Regions from separate parts of the Micromonospora sp. WMMA2032 genome, predicted to be linked through region 1. Evidence: riboswitches for the same ligand, from Rfam matches in the RefSeq annotation. Region 1 holds a riboswitch; each other region holds the start of a gene.
What was found. Region 1 has a riboswitch for cyclic di-AMP ahead of CO540_RS27060 (hypothetical protein). Riboswitches for the same ligand answer to the same signal wherever they lie in the genome.
Positions count from the first base shown of each region.

Region 1 (3,612 bases):
GCTGGACGCGTTGCTCGGCACTCCGGTGCGGCGGGCGAAGCCGAAGCGGGACCCCTACCAGCTGGCCGGCGGCGTCCGCGAGCTGAGCACGCACGCCGACCGGCAGCGCGCCGCCCGGGCGGCGGCCCGGGAGCGTCCGGTGGACTACCGCGACTACGCCCACGTGGTGGTGGACGAGTCGCAGGACGTCTCGCCGATGCAGTGGCGGATGATCGGGCGCCGGGGCCGGCTGGCGTCCTGGACGGTGGTCGGCGACCCGGCGCAGACCGCCTGGACCGGCGACCCGCAGGAGCTGGACCGGGCCCGCGACCAGGCGCTGGGCCGGCGTAAGCGGCACCGCTACGAGCTGACCACCAACTACCGCAACTCGGCGGAGATCTTCGCGGTGGCGGCGGCGGAGATCCGCCGGCTGTATCCGGACCTGACGCTGCCCGACGCGGTGCGTTCCACCGGCGTGCCGCCGGTCGAGCGTACGGTGCCCGCCGCCGAGCTGCCGGCGAGCACCGTCGAGGCGGCCCGGGTCCTGCTGGGCGAGGTGGAGGGCACCGTCGGCGTGATCACGCCGGTGCCGCGCCGGGACGAGGTGGCCGGCTGGCTGGACGGCCTCGGCGCCGGCCGGCTCCAGGTCGTGACCAGCCTGCAGGCCAAGGGCATGGAGTACGACGGCGTGGTGCTGGTCGCGCCGAGCGAGATCCGGGCCGACCCCGGCTCGGGGGTGCGCACGCTCTACGTCGCGTTGTCCCGGGCCACCCAGCGCCTCACCACGCTCGACCCGACCGGGTGATCCACCCTCACTTGCACACATAGCGATGTGAACATACATTGGGCCTGGCCGGGGTGCGGGAGGGAAGGGTGTGTGCGTGGGCGCAGGTCATGACCACAGCGGTGCGGTGACCAACGCGGCGCACCGCCACCGGGGCCGGCTCTGGGCGGCGTTCGCGCTGCTCACCGCCCTCATGCTGGTCGAGGCGGTGGCCGCCTTCGCGACCGGTTCGCTCGCGCTGCTCTCCGACGCCGGGCACATGTTCACCGACGTGCTCGGCATCGGCATGGCGCTGGCCGCGATCACCGCCACCCGGCGCGCCACCACCGATCCGCAGCGCACGTTCGGCCTCTACCGGCTGGAGGTCCTCGCGGCGCTGGCGAACGCGGTGCTGCTCGGCGCGGTCGCGGTCTACGTCCTGGTCGAGGCGGTACGCCGGTTCGGCGACCCGCCGGAGGTGCTGGCCGGCCCGATGCTCGTGGTGGCGGTGCTCGGCCTGCTCGCCAACGTCGGCGCCTTCGCGCTGCTGCGCTCCGGGGCGCAGGAGAGCATCAACCTGCGCGGCGCGTACCTGGAGGTGCTCGGCGACCTGCTCGGCTCGCTCGGGGTGATCGGCGCCGCGCTGGTCATCGCGGTCACCGACTGGTGGTGGGCCGATCCGCTGGTGGCCGTGGCGATCGGTCTGTTCATCCTGCCCCGCACCTGGCGGCTCGGCCGGGCGGCGGTGCGCATCCTGGTGCAGGCCGCGCCGGAACACCTCCAGGTGACCGCGGTGCACGACCGACTGGCCGCCGTGCCGGGCGTTGCGGAGGTGCACGACCTGCACGTCTGGACGCTGACCTCGGGCATGGAGGTGGCCTCGGCGCACCTGACCACCGATCCCGGCGCCGAGGTCGCCACCGTGCTGGCCGCCGCCCGGGCCGCCCTGCACGAGGACTTCTCGATCGATCACGCCACGTTGCAGATCGAACCCGGAGCGTCGGCCGGAGCGTGCGGCCCGACCGAGTGGTAATTAGGGCAAACTTAAATCTCGGCCGCTATTGTGGCGTAATGCCGGCTTTGCCGGGATCACCGCTCCGGGCCACGGAGCCGACCCCGGGCAACGCCGGTAGGCTCGGTCGCGGCCACACCGCGGGGCGCCACCCCGGCGCCGGTGGAGCGGCCGTCGCCTAATCGCCCGCAGGGCGAGCCGGGGAACCACGTACGTGGGGTGCATCCGCGTCAGCGGTAGGGATCTTCCGTCCCGAACCCGTCAGCTAACCCGGTCGGCGGTTGACGGAAGGACATGTGAATGCCCCCAGTGGCACCTGTACGACGGACGGCCGCCCGGATGGCGGCCCTGCTCGTCGCGATGCTGACCCTCGGCGTCGTGACCGTGCCGGCCTCCCCCGCCGCGGCGACGTGGTCGGCCTCCCCGACCGGCCTGCGCGCCGCCCCCGGCGGTGACGACGAGGGCGGCACGCCGGAACTGCGCGCCCAGCTCGACGCGGCCAGCAAGGGCTGGCTGGAGGCCAAGGCCGCGCTGAGCCGGTCGGTGGCCCGGCAGAAGCAGCTCACCGAGCGACTCGACGCGGTCGGCGCCGAACTGGCCGTACGCGACGCCAAGGTCGGCGAGATCGCCGAGGTGGCCTACCGCACCGGCCGGATGGGCACCGCCGCGGCCCTGCTCGGCAGCAGCAGCCCGGAGGGCTTCATGGACCGGGCGGCCGCGCTGGAGCAGGTCGCCGCGCACGAGGACCGGACGCTGCGCGACCTCATCACCACCCGGGACGAGGCGACCCGGACCCGCGCCGCGCTCGACGGCGAGATCCGGGAGCAGCGCAAGCAGGTCACGGTGATGGCCAAGCGCAAGCAGCAAGCCGAGCGAGCGCTGGAGGTGGCGAACGACCGGCCGTCCGCCGGCAGCGGCGGCGTCCGGGGCACCTCGACGGCGAACGCGACGCCGGCCAAGCGCAACTCCGACGGCTCCTGGCCGGCGGAGTCGTGCAGCGTCAACGACCCGACGCCGGCCGACGGCTGCATCACCCCGCGCACCCTGCACGCGCTGCAACAGGCCAAGGCGGCCGGCTTCACCCGGTACGTCTCCTGCCACCGGCCCAGCGGGTCCGGCGAGCACCCGAAGGGACGCGCCTGCGACTTCGCCGCCCAGAAGGACGGCTTCGGCGGGGTGGCCAGCGGCGGCGACAAGACGTACGGCAACAACCTGGCCGCGTACTTCGTGCGCAACGCCGACCCGCTCGCCGTGCTCTACGTGATCTGGTTCAAGCAGATCTGGCTGCCCAGCAGCGGCTGGAAGTCGTACAGCGGCGGCAACGGCGACCCGTCCAGCGACCACACCAACCACGTGCACCTGTCGGTCTACTGAGCACTACGCTCCCCGACGTACCCCGGGTGTCGTCGCGCGGCCCACGACGCGGGCCGCGCGACGGCCGACGATCGGTGGCATGAGACGACTCTCCCCCGCCGGACGCAAGGCGCTGCTCACCGCGCACCTGGTCACCTCGCTCGGCTGGCTCGGCGCCGACCTGGGGCTGCTCGCGCTCGGCGTGGCCGGGCTGCGCGGCGCCGACCCGGAGGTCGTCTACCCCGCGGCGGCGTTGCTGGTCACCTGGCTGTTCGCGCCGCTGAGCGTCGCGGTCTGGCTGATCGGGGTGACCAGCGCGCTGCTCACCCCGTGGGGGCTGCTGCGGTGGCGGTGGGTGCTGGTGAAGTTCGTGCTCACCACCGTGATGCTCGGGCTGGTGCTGCTCCTGCTGACGCCCCGGGTCCGGCACCTCGGCGCGCTGGCCGGCGCGGCCGACGCGCACCTGCGGATCGACCTGGTGGTGCCGCCCGCCGTCTCCACCACG
Region 1 covers NZ_CP024052.1:5,807,816-5,811,427, reverse strand. The annotation lists gene CO540_RS27070 (AAA family ATPase) at 1-784, shown strand, start outside; gene CO540_RS27065 (cation diffusion facilitator family transporter) at 861-1,775, shown strand; cyclic di-AMP (ydaO/yuaA leader) riboswitch at 1,920-2,050, shown strand; gene CO540_RS27060 (hypothetical protein) at 2,055-3,128, shown strand; gene CO540_RS27055 (DUF2269 domain-containing protein) at 3,208-3,612, shown strand, end outside.

Region 2 (3,612 bases), 1.6 Mb from region 1:
GGCGAGCGGGTCACGGCGTGCCGGCGTGGCGCCCCGCGGGTCGAGCCAGACCCGCATCTGCGGCCGGCCGGCGCCCGGCTGGGCCACCGGGTCGCGCCGGGTCAGCATCGCCACGTCGACGGTGAACTCGAACAGCCGCCAGTCACCCTGCGGCGCCGCCCGGGCGACCCGGGCCAGTCGGGCCACCGTGGCCGGATCGGTCACCGGACGGGCCCGGCCCGCCACGTAGGCCTCGTCGTCGCTCTCCTCCGGCGGGAAGGAGTGCAGCGCGTAGCGGCCGTCCCGCTCGAGGTCGCGGCGCTTCGGGGAGTCGATGACGAAGCACCAGAGCCCGTCGGCGGTGATCACCGGGGAGACCGGGTGCACCCGGGGGCCGCCGTCGGCGCGGACCGTGGCGAGGTAGCCGAAGCCCGGCCCGTACTGCTGCATCAGAAGGCGGATCTCGTCGGCGAGGCGGGGCTCGTCGGCGGCGAATTCGGACCAGGAAGCCATGCGGACATTCTATCGAACACGTGTACGAAGAAGTAGTGCGACACGCAGGTCACCCGTACCGGTCGCTATGGTGTTCCGATGCTGCTCTCCGACCGCGACCTGGTCTCCGAGATCAAGTCGGGCACGCTCGCGCTGGAGCCCTTCGAGCCCACGCTGGTGCAGCCGTCCAGCATCGACGTACGCCTGGACCGGTTGTTCCGGGTCTTCAACAACCATCTCTACACCCACATCGACCCGTCGGTGCAGCAGGACGACCTGACGTCGATGGTGGAGGTGCCGGAGGGCCAGCCCTTCGTGCTGCACCCGGGCGAGTTCGTGCTCGCCTCCACGCTGGAGGTCATCTCGCTGGGCGACCAGCTCGCCGGGCGGCTGGAGGGCAAGTCCAGTCTGGGCCGACTCGGCCTGCTGACCCACTCCACCGCCGGCTTCATCGACCCGGGCTTCTCCGGCCACGTCACGCTGGAGCTGTCCAACGTGGCGAACCTGCCGATCACGCTCTGGCCGGGGATGAAGATCGGTCAGCTCTGCATCTTCCGGCTCTCCTCGCCGGCCGAGCACCCGTACGGCTCGGCCGTCTACGGATCGCGTTACCAGGGCCAGCGCGGCCCGACGCCGAGCCGGTCCTGGCAGAGCTGGCGCACCTGGCCGACCCGCTGACGCCGAGCGCCGCTTGTTAAGAGGGGCCCCCTCCTATGCAGAATGCGTTAAGAGGGGGCCCTTCCTTACACCTCAGGCGGGGCGGCCGTAGCTGTTGATGTCGCCGTCGTCGACGCGCTTCATGGTGATCGGCTTGCCGGACTGGGAGGCGTGCACCACCCAGCCGTCGCCCACGTACATCCCCACGTGGTGCAGGTCGCCGTAGTAGAAGACCAGGTCACCGGCGCGCAGCTCGGACCGGCTGACCCGCTTCGTCACGTCGTGCTGCTGCCGGGCGTTGTGCGGCAGCGAGACCCCGGCCTTGGCCCAGGCGGCCATGGTCAGGCCGGAGCAGTCGAAGTGGTCCGGGCCGGCGGCCCCCCAGACGTAGATCTTGCCGATCTGGGCGCAGGCGAACTTGACCGCGACCCCGGCCGCGCCGCCGGGGTAGCCGGACGGGCAGGGCGCCGGGCGCAGCGGGCCGCCGCCGCCGTTGCCGTAGACCTTTAGACGTAGCTTCTGCAGTCGGGCGATCTCGCCGTCGATCTGCTTCTTCTTCGTCGCGAGCTGCGCCTCGGTGCGGCTCAGGTCGGCGACCATCTGGTCCAGCGGCCGCTTCTTGGCGGCCAGCTCGTCGCGCAGTTCGGCGACGGCACGCACCTGCTCCTGCTGGTGGTGCGCGAAGCGGTCGAGCAGCTCCAGGCCGCTGACCAGGTCGCCCGGCGAGCGGCTGCCCAGCAGGGCGTTGACGGTGGAGAGGTTGTCGCCCTTGTACGCGTCGGCGGCGAGCCCGCCGACCTGGCCGAGCGCCGCGTCCACCCGGGCCTGCAGCGGGGCGATCTGCCGGCCGAGCGCGTCGGCCTGCTTGCGCCGCACCGCGAGCTGCTCGCGTACGGCGTTGACCTGTTCGATGACCGGTTCGAGCTTGTTCCAGTCGCGGTCGATCTGGGCCTCGATCTCGGCGACCGAGGGTTCGGCGTGGGCCGCCGTGGCGCCGCCGGTCAGGACGACGGCGGTGCCGACCAGGGCGGCGAGGGCGGTGGTGAAGCGGGACCAGCGGGAACGCGGCGCGACGACGTGCCGGTCGATCGACCGGCTCGACGACGGCCGCGGGGCATGGAGTGCCACCGGGCGTCCGTACTCCTTCTTCCTGACCGCCTACCGGGTTAGCTGACGGATTCGGACGGGAAGGGAGCCGCCCTACCGCAGCTCCGCTGCGGATTCACCCCAGGTACCTGGTTCCCCGGCTCGCCCGTGGGCGACTCGGCGGTGTCGGACCGTCACCGACCGGGTTGGACGGTGAGACTGGCGGCCGACGATTCACCAGAGTAGGAGCCGTCGTTATCGATCCGCAACTCGGGACGCCGTGACACTCCGTACCGACACCTGGGTGAAGTTTTCTTTCATTAAGGATTACCTGCTGGAAAGGTATTGACCCTCGCGGGTCTGCGGAGTGAGGGTGGGGACGCAGTGACCCCCATCCCTGTCCAGGAGGTTCGATGCACCTCTCCACCCCGCCGTCGGGCGGACGGATACTGCTGGCCGCCGCCGTGGCGACCGCCACCGCGCTGGCCGTCACCGGCCCGGTGACCGCCGCGCCGGAGACGGCCGGACCCGCCACCGACCGGCAGCAGCAGTACGCCGCCGCGGCCACCGAGTACGGCGTGCCGCAGAACGTGCTGCTCGGCGTCTCCTATCTGGAGTCCCGCTGGGACACCCACCCGGGCCAGCCCAGCACCAGCGGCGGCTACGGCCCGATGCACCTGACCGACGCGGCGCACGTCCTCGCCACCCCGGGCAGCGCCCACGTCGACGAGGACGAGGACCCGCGCGGCGACGACTCCCGCCCGCTCACCCTCGACCCGGCCACCGCCGCCGCGCCGGCACGGGAGACCCCGCTGCCCCGCGCCTCGCTGCAGACGATCGACACCGCCGCGACGCTCACCGGGCTCGACGCGCAGACGCTGCGCACCGACCCGGCGGCGAACATCCGCGGTGGCGCGGCGCTGCTCGCGTCCTACCAGAAGGCACTGGGCGGGCCGGTCGGCGCCGGCACCGACGCGGCGGCCTGGTACGGCGCGGTGGCCCGCTACTCCGGCGCGGACACCGCCGACGCGGCGGCGGCCTTCGCCGACGAGGTCTACGACCAGCTCGGCCAGGGCGCGACCCGGACCACCGACGACGGGCAGCGGGTCACGCTGGCCGCCACCACCGCCCGGCCGGACCGGTCCCGGCTGGCCCGGCTCGGCCTGCGCCACGCGCAGCGGCCGGACGGCCTGGAGTGCCCGGTCCGGTTGGCCTGTGAGTGGATCCCCGCGCCGTACGAGCAGCTCAGCGCCGACCCGGGCGACTACGGCAACCACGACCTGGGCAACCGGCCGAAGCAGCAGAAGATCGAATACATCGTCATCCACGACACCGAGGGCTACTTCGGCCCCAGCGTCGACCTGGTCAAGCGGGCCGACTACCTGGGCTGGCACTACA
Region 2 covers NZ_CP024052.1:4,186,712-4,190,323, forward strand. The annotation lists gene CO540_RS19355 (pyridoxamine 5'-phosphate oxidase family protein) at 1-492, opposite strand, end outside; gene dcd (dCTP deaminase) at 571-1,149, shown strand; gene CO540_RS19365 (NlpC/P60 family protein) at 1,222-2,256, opposite strand; cyclic di-AMP (ydaO/yuaA leader) riboswitch at 2,270-2,407, opposite strand; gene CO540_RS19370 (N-acetylmuramoyl-L-alanine amidase) at 2,628-3,612, shown strand, end outside.
Region 2: another riboswitch for cyclic di-AMP. It lies ahead of CO540_RS19365 (NlpC/P60 family protein); the one in region 1 lies ahead of CO540_RS27060 (hypothetical protein).

Region 3 (3,612 bases), 1.4 Mb from region 1:
CTCACCGTCAAGGCCGGCAGCACCACGCTGGCGACCTACTCCAACCTGAACAAGGCCACCGGCTACGTGCAGCGATCCTTCGACGTCTCGTCGCTGGCCGGCACCACGGCGACCATCTCGTTCAGCGGCGTGGAGGACAGCTCCCTGCAGACGTCCTTCGTCGTCGACGACACCGCGGTCACCCTGAGCTGACCGTAGGGCGAGCGGCCGGTCGTCGTCCTCCGGGCGGCCGGCCGCTTCGTCGCGTCGGCAGGCCGGTCAGGCCGGGCGGCCGGCCCGGGACGCGGCGCCCCGGTCACGTGGGATCCGCGCGGCCACCTCGTGCATCGCGCGGCTGAACAGCTCCGCCTGGTCGGGCAGGCCGCCGAGGCGGGCCGCCAGGGCGTCGGCGTCGGCCCGGGCCGAGTCGCTGACCCGGGCGTCCAGCTCGGCCAGCGCGGCGTTGACGGCGGCGACGACGTGTCCGCAGAGGACCTCCAGCGGCTCGCCGGCCAGGTCCGGGTCGACGGCGACCGAGTCCAGTCGGCCACCCTGGACGGCGACCGCCCGGACGCGGCCGTCGGCCGCGGCGCCCTCGGCCCGGAGCAACTCGCCCGGCTCGCCGTCGGGGTGCACGCCGGCCCGGGACCGCATCGCCGCGAGCGCCTGCTGCGTCCGGCTCAGGAGCTCGTCGAGGCTCGCGGCGGCCGAGAACGGGTCGATGGTCATATCCGCGCTTTCTTCACGTCTTAGCCGAGCATCGTGACCATAGCAACCGGCACCGACGGAGCACGGTCACCGGCCGGCCCCGCCCGCAAGCGAGCAGGTCGGGCGCCGCGCGTCCGGCGTGTCGCGCGACCGCGAACGCCCGGCCGGAGCCCCGGCCGGGCGTTCGGCGGCTCAGCGCAGGCGCAGTCGCTGACCCGGGAAGATCAGGCCCGGATCGTCGCCGACGACAGCGCGGTTGCGCTCGTGCAGCGCCCGCCAACCCCCGGCGACGTGCGCCGCGACGGCGATGCCGGAGAGCGTGTCGCCGGAGCGCACCCGGTAGGTGCCGGCGCCGCCCCGCCCGGCCGGTCGGCCCACAGTGGACCTCGTCGTGGTGGGCCGGTCGGTGGCCTTCCTCGGCGCGGGACGGTCCGCCTTCCTCGGCGCGGCACGGTCGGCCGCCTTCTTCGGGGACGAGCCCGATCCGCCCTTGCGGCCACAGACCGGCCAGGCGCCGATGCCCTGCCCGTCCAGGACCCGCTCGGCGACGGCGATCTGCTCCGACCGGCTGGCCAGGTCCGCCCGGGCGGCGTACTTCTTCCCGCCGTGGCCGCTCCAGGTGCCGCGCGAGAACTGGAGCCCGCCGTAGTAGCCGTTGCCGGTGTTGATGTGCCAGTTGCCGCCGGACTCGCACCGCGCGACGGCGTCCCAGTTGACACCGGAGGCGCTCGCCGGGACGGCCGGAGCGAACAGGACCGCGGCGCCGGCCAGGACCACACCGACGGCGGTACGACGGGCTGCGTATGCAGTTGCCATGGGGATTCCTCCACGCCGACGAGGTGAGCTGTCGGGTTCGGGCCGAGGAGCCCGGCCGCCGCTGGCGGCTTCACCCCGAGGTGACGTGCACCGAGGAACGTTGGGTCCCCCGCTCCCGCCGAGGTTCGGTTACCGCCGGGCCGGCGGCGGGATTAGGCGTTACCGGCCCGTGGTGTCCACGACTGCGGACGCCACCGACGCTAAGGACGAATCCGGGCGATCGCCCACTTCTTGGGATGTTCGTCACCCAGGCGGGCGACCGGGCACGCGGCACGCGGCGACGTGGTAGCGGGACGTCCGGGCCGGATCCGGACGCCCCGCCCGGACGCCCCGGCCCCGGGCTACCGTGGGCGGGACCGGCAAGATCGCACGAGGAGCGGCACGGATGACCGAGCACGGACACGAGCTGGCCTTCGGCGGCTTCCTCACCCCCACCGCCGGACGGCCGGACCAGGTGGTGGCCCTCGCCTCGCTCTGCGAGCAGGTCGGGCTGGACCTGGTCACCTTCCAGGACCACCCCTACCAGCCGGGTTTCCTGGACACGTGGACGCTGATGTCGTACGTGGCCGCCGCCACCGACCGGATCGGACTGGCCGGCAACGTGCTCAACCTGCCGCTGCGCCAACCGGTGGTGCTCGCCCGCAGCGTGGCCAGCCTGGACCTGCTCACCGGCGGCCGGGTCGAGCTGGGGTTGGGCGCGGGCGCGTTCTGGGACGCGATCGAGGCGGCCGGCGGGCGGCGACTCTCCCCCGGCGCGGCGGTCGACGCGCTCGACGAGGCGATCCAGGTCATCCGGGAGGTCTGGGGCACCGACCGACGCGGGATGATCCGCGTCGCCGGGGAGCACTACCGGGTGGTCGGCGCGAAGCGCGGACCGGCGCCGGCCCATCCGGTGGGCATCTGGGTGGGCGCGTACAAGCCGCGCATGCTGCGCCTGGTCGGTCGCGCCGCGGACGGCTGGCTGCCGTCGCTGGCCTACCTGCCGAAGGGGCCCGACGAGCTGCCCGCGCTCAACGCGCTGGTCGACGAGGGCGCGCGGGCCGCCGGGCGGGACCCCGGCGAGATCCGCCGGATGCTCAACGTGACCGGCAGTTTCACCCGCGCGTCCACGGGGTTCCTGGCCGGGCCGCCGCGGCGGTGGGTGGAGGACCTGGCCGGGCTGACCCTGGAGCACGGCATCACCACCTTCGTCCTGGGCAGTGACGAGCCGCGCGCCATCCAGCTCTTCGCCCAGGAGGTGGCGCCGGCGGTCCGGGAGCTGGTCGCGGCCGAGCGCACCACGCCGGGCAGCGGCGCCCGCGCCGTGGCGCGGGAGCAGGCCGCCGGCGGCGTCCCGACCACCCTCGCGGTCACCCCCACGCCCGACCCGGGGGTACGCCTGAGCGCCCGCCGCCTCTGGGACGAGTCGACCCGTCCGACCGCCCCGCCGGCGCCGGCCGGGCACGTCTACCCGGCCCACGCGCAGGCCGCGGGGCAACATCTGGTGGACGTGCACGACCACCTGCGCCGGGAGCTGGCCCAGGTGCGGGACCTGCTGGAACAGGTCACCCGGGGCGCGGTCTCGCCGGGCGGGGCGCGGGCCGCGCTGAACGAGATGACCCTGCGGCAGAACAACTGGACGCTGGGCGCGTACTGCGCGGCGTACTGCACCGTGGTGACCCAGCACCACGGCCTGGAGGACGCCTCGGTCTTCCCGCACCTGCGCCGCGCCGACGCCGGGCTGGCGGCGGTGCTGGACCGGCTGGAGGAGGAGCACGTGGTGATCCACGGCGTGGTGGAGGGTGTCGACCGGGCGCTGGTGGAGCTGATCGGCCGGCCGGGTGACTTCACCGGGCTCCAGGAGGCGGTGGACCTGCTCACCGACACGCTGCTGTCCCATCTGTCGTACGAGGAGCACCAGATCGTCGAGCCGCTGGCCCGGCACGGCTTCTACCCCGGTCAGCTGTGACCGGCGGATATTCCCGGGCCGCGACGTGAGATAGCTGGCTTTTGTTTTCCTAAGTCAGCTCGGTAGCGTCGGTCCCATGACGGACTTCCTCGCGCAGCGCGACTCCTGGTCCACCGCCAACTGCTCGATCGCCCGGGCGCTCGAGGTGGTCGGCAACCGCA
Region 3 covers NZ_CP024052.1:683,884-687,495, reverse strand. The annotation lists gene CO540_RS03135 (M4 family metallopeptidase) at 1-192, shown strand, start outside; gene CO540_RS03130 (YbaB/EbfC family nucleoid-associated protein) at 259-708, opposite strand; gene CO540_RS03125 (transglycosylase family protein) at 880-1,503, opposite strand; cyclic di-AMP (ydaO/yuaA leader) riboswitch at 1,507-1,672, opposite strand; gene CO540_RS03120 (LLM class flavin-dependent oxidoreductase) at 1,889-3,451, shown strand; gene CO540_RS03115 (helix-turn-helix domain-containing protein) at 3,528-3,612, shown strand, end outside.
Region 3: another riboswitch for cyclic di-AMP. It lies ahead of CO540_RS03125 (transglycosylase family protein); the one in region 1 lies ahead of CO540_RS27060 (hypothetical protein).

Region 4 (3,612 bases), 2.8 Mb from region 1:
AAGAGCATCCTGGGTGTTGCTGGTCTGGCCTTCACCGGTGGTGTGTTCGCCGGTCCGGTCGCCGCCCACGCCGACACCGCCCATGCCGCCGCCGGCAAGCCCGTCGCGGTCGCGTCCGTGCAGGGTGAGCAGTCGACCATCACGCTGAACGACGAGCAGCTGGCCAACGCCAAGGCGATCATCGCCGCGACGAAGAAGGCCGGCCTGCCCGAGCGGGCCGCGGTCATCTCGATCGCCACCGCCCTGCAGGAGTCGAAGCTGGAGAACCTCGGGCACCTCGGCGACAAGAATGACCACGACTCGCTGGGCCTGTTCCAGCAGCGCCCGTCGAGTGGTTGGGGCACGCCGGAGCAGATCACCGACCCCGAGTACTCGACCCTGGCGTTCCTCAAGGGCCTGAAGCAGGTCGACGGCTGGGAGAAGATGCCGCTGACCGAGGCCGCGCAGACCGTCCAGGTCTCCGCCTACCCCGACGCGTACGCGCAGTGGGAGAAGCAGGCCACCGACATCGTGGCCCAGCACTGTGGACCAAGTAAGACTGAAGGCCGGCACCCCGAACACGGGGTGCCGGCCTTCGCGTGTAGCGAGAGGCGTCAGGCGGAGTAGCCGCGCGTCGCCATCCAGTTCGCCAGGTCGATGGTGGTGACCCAGTACGAGGGCAGCGACGGGTCGGCCGAGTCGGCGATCCGGACGGTCCGGCCGTCGTTCTTGTAGCCGACCACCGCGATGTAGTGGCCGCCCGGGAACGAGTGCCAGCCGCCGTTGGTGTCGGTGGCGTCGCCGGCGACGTTGGCGACGACCGCGCGGCCGTTGCTGACCGCCGTGACCACGTCGGCCTGAAGCCGGTCCATCTGGGCCGGGGTGGCCGCGCCCGGGATCATGCGGGTCCGGTACGGGTTGCCCTTGACCTGCTGGTTGAGCACACGGGTGGTGTCCTCGGCCGAGTTGGTGCCCATCTCGGTGGTGCCGAGGGCGAGGGCGAGCGTGTCCTGGCTCCGCTCGATGCCGGTGGCGCTGAGCGCGTTGCGCACCGCGGCCGGGCCGCAGTAGTAGTAGGTGGTCTGCGCCTGGTAGTCGTAGTCGAGCACCTTGCTCGCCGGCGGCTTCGGCTTGGGCTTCGGCTTGGTGTCCGGGTCAGTGGTGGCCTTGGCCGCCGGCTTCGCCGAGGGCGAGGCGGTGGGTGCGGCGCTGGGCGAGGCGCTCGGCGACGGGACGGCGATGCGGGCCTCGCCGCGGCTGGCGGCCTCGCCGAGGCGGGAGCCGAGTTCGGCGACCGCGACGGTGTTCTCCGACCGGGACGGGGTGTCGTCGGTGGCGGCGAGGGCGACACCGGTGCCGCCGGCCAACACGAGGGCGGCGGCCGAACCGGCGATGATCTGGTACGGGCGCTCGGTGGCGAGACGCCGCAGCTGACGCTTCAGGTGGTGCTTCACGGGTTCCTCCAGGGCGTGAGCGGCACACGCCGGCCCCACGCGCGGAGGACCTCACGCGCGTTCGACGGGGCGGGACGGCCGCGGGACGGAGCGCCCGGACAGCCGGGCGCACACGGGGGATCGGGTGGGCGTCGCCGTCAGGCGAGCGCCGGCACCACCGGGCCGTGGAGGTGGGGGGACGATCGGGGGGTGGTTCGCACGAGGAATGGAACTCCTTCCGTGGCCGCCGACCGGGTTAGCTGACGGATTCGGGCGGGAAGTACGCCCTACCGCGGGCCGTGGCTCGCGGATTCACCCCGGTGTTGCTGTGGGTCCCCGGTTCGTATGCACGATTAGGCGGGTCGGTGCGGCGTCGCCGTCTGCGATCGGAAACCGCACCGGACGCGCCGACACTACCGGTGGGTACGCCTCAAGCCAAGCGCTCCCACCTGCGGAAACGTCGTCCGCGACTACGGATATCGGAACAGCCGGTTACTGACTTCACTCAATGGGGACAAGGGTTCGAGCCGACATCTGAAGGCGAAAAGCGGGCATTCGACCGGCCGACGCCCCGCAATTGTCGGGTCGGCTGACCGGTTGTGCGCCGAGCGCCCGTTTCCGGGCCGCACGTGAGCGGGCTCACCGCATTCGGGTAACGATTCGGCGGAGACCGCCACTCAGCCGACCCGGGCCGGCCGCCAGCGGGCGCCGCGCACGACGGTGGGCACCCGGACGCGGGTGGCCGACGCAGCGCGGGGGGCGGGCGACGGCCGCACCGCAGCGGCCGCCGCGTAGGTCTCGGCGGCCAGCGTCCGCGCCGCGTCGGCGGCCAGTTCCGCGTCCCGCCAGGCCTGTCGCTCCCGCTCGGCGGCCGCCTCCCAGGCCGCCCGTCGGCCGTCACGGATCGTCCGGGCCAGCACGATCTCCTGCTCGGCCGGATGGCGACGCGGGTCCCACCCGTTGCGGTGGGCCAGCACGTCCGCGAGCTGCCGGGCGGTCAGGTCACCCCGCCAGTGCGCCGCCATGGCGGCGTGGTGCAGCCAGCGCTCCCGCGCCGCGTACTCGGACGGGGTGTGTGGCGTGCGCGGCGCGGGCAGCGCGGCGGCGCCGGCCAGGCGGCGGGCGGCCGCCTCCGCCTCGTCGAAGGCCACCCAGGCCCGCTTCGCCTCGTCCTGGACGGCCAGCCACCGCTCGCGTCGTCGGCGGGCGGTCTGGGCGGCTCCGGTGGCGGCCACCGCCACCTCGTCGGCGTAGCGGGCAAGGTCCGCCCGGTGCAGCGCCTCCGCGTCGACCGGATCGGGTTCGAGGTCCGCCGCGCCGTCGCGGTCGGGACGGGCGACGAGCACGGCGAGCAGGCCGAGGGCGAGCACGAGCAGGGCCGACCAGATCGCGGCGGCCTCGGGGACGGCGGTGAGGAAGTGGTGGAGAACGGTCTGCGACATGGTCGGCACCTCACGGAGAAGACGTGGCGGGAAGGTCGCACGCCGGTCGGGGCGGGGCGCGGCCGCGGAACGGGCGCCGCCGGGCCGCCGAGGCGGGTGCGGGGTGAGGTTCGGTGGGTGCGGGGACGGGCCGGGGACGGCCCGTGTGGTCAGCGGGCGGGCGGGGCCCGGGGGCCGACCGGCGCCGGGTGCCGACCGGCCGGGACCGGCTCCCGGTGGCCGGGCCGCGCGACCGCGTGCCGGGGCGCGGGCTCCGGGACGCCGGTGGAGGGGGCCGGCCGCTCGGCGACGTCGACACGCTCCGGCCGCGCGGCGACCGGCGTGCCCGTCGGGGTACGCGACGTCAGACCGACGGCCGGACCGGCCGGCGCCGGGGCGGCCGTGGCGACCCCGGCGGGCAGCGTCGTGGCGCCGAGCGAGCAGGCGACGACCACGGCCAGGCTGGCCAGCATGCGTGCCGCCCAGCGCGCCACCCACCACACGGGACAGGTGAGCGCGATCGGAAGCACGGGTACAAATTACCGCCGATCCCACCGCCGCGCACTCTCGGTCGGCGTGTCGTGACACCACCGACCAGGGTGGACGCGCTCAGTCGGGGCGGCGCCGCCCGGCGTACTCGATCGGGGTGGGGGTGCCGCCGTCGGCGGGCGACCTCGGCGCCGGCACGGACCGCGCCGGCGCGGCGGCGGCCGACGTGGGGCGGGGCCGGCGCGGGCCGAGACGCCGCATCATCGGCACCTCCACCCAGCGGTGCAGGG
Region 4 covers NZ_CP024052.1:2,145,145-2,148,756, forward strand. The annotation lists gene CO540_RS09250 (hypothetical protein) at 1-606, shown strand, start outside; gene CO540_RS09255 (C39 family peptidase) at 594-1,433, opposite strand; cyclic di-AMP (ydaO/yuaA leader) riboswitch at 1,643-1,782, opposite strand; gene CO540_RS09260 (hypothetical protein) at 2,090-2,854, opposite strand; gene CO540_RS31190 (hypothetical protein) at 3,004-3,363, opposite strand; gene CO540_RS09270 (acyltransferase) at 3,443-3,612, opposite strand, start outside.
Region 4: another riboswitch for cyclic di-AMP. It lies ahead of CO540_RS09255 (C39 family peptidase); the one in region 1 lies ahead of CO540_RS27060 (hypothetical protein).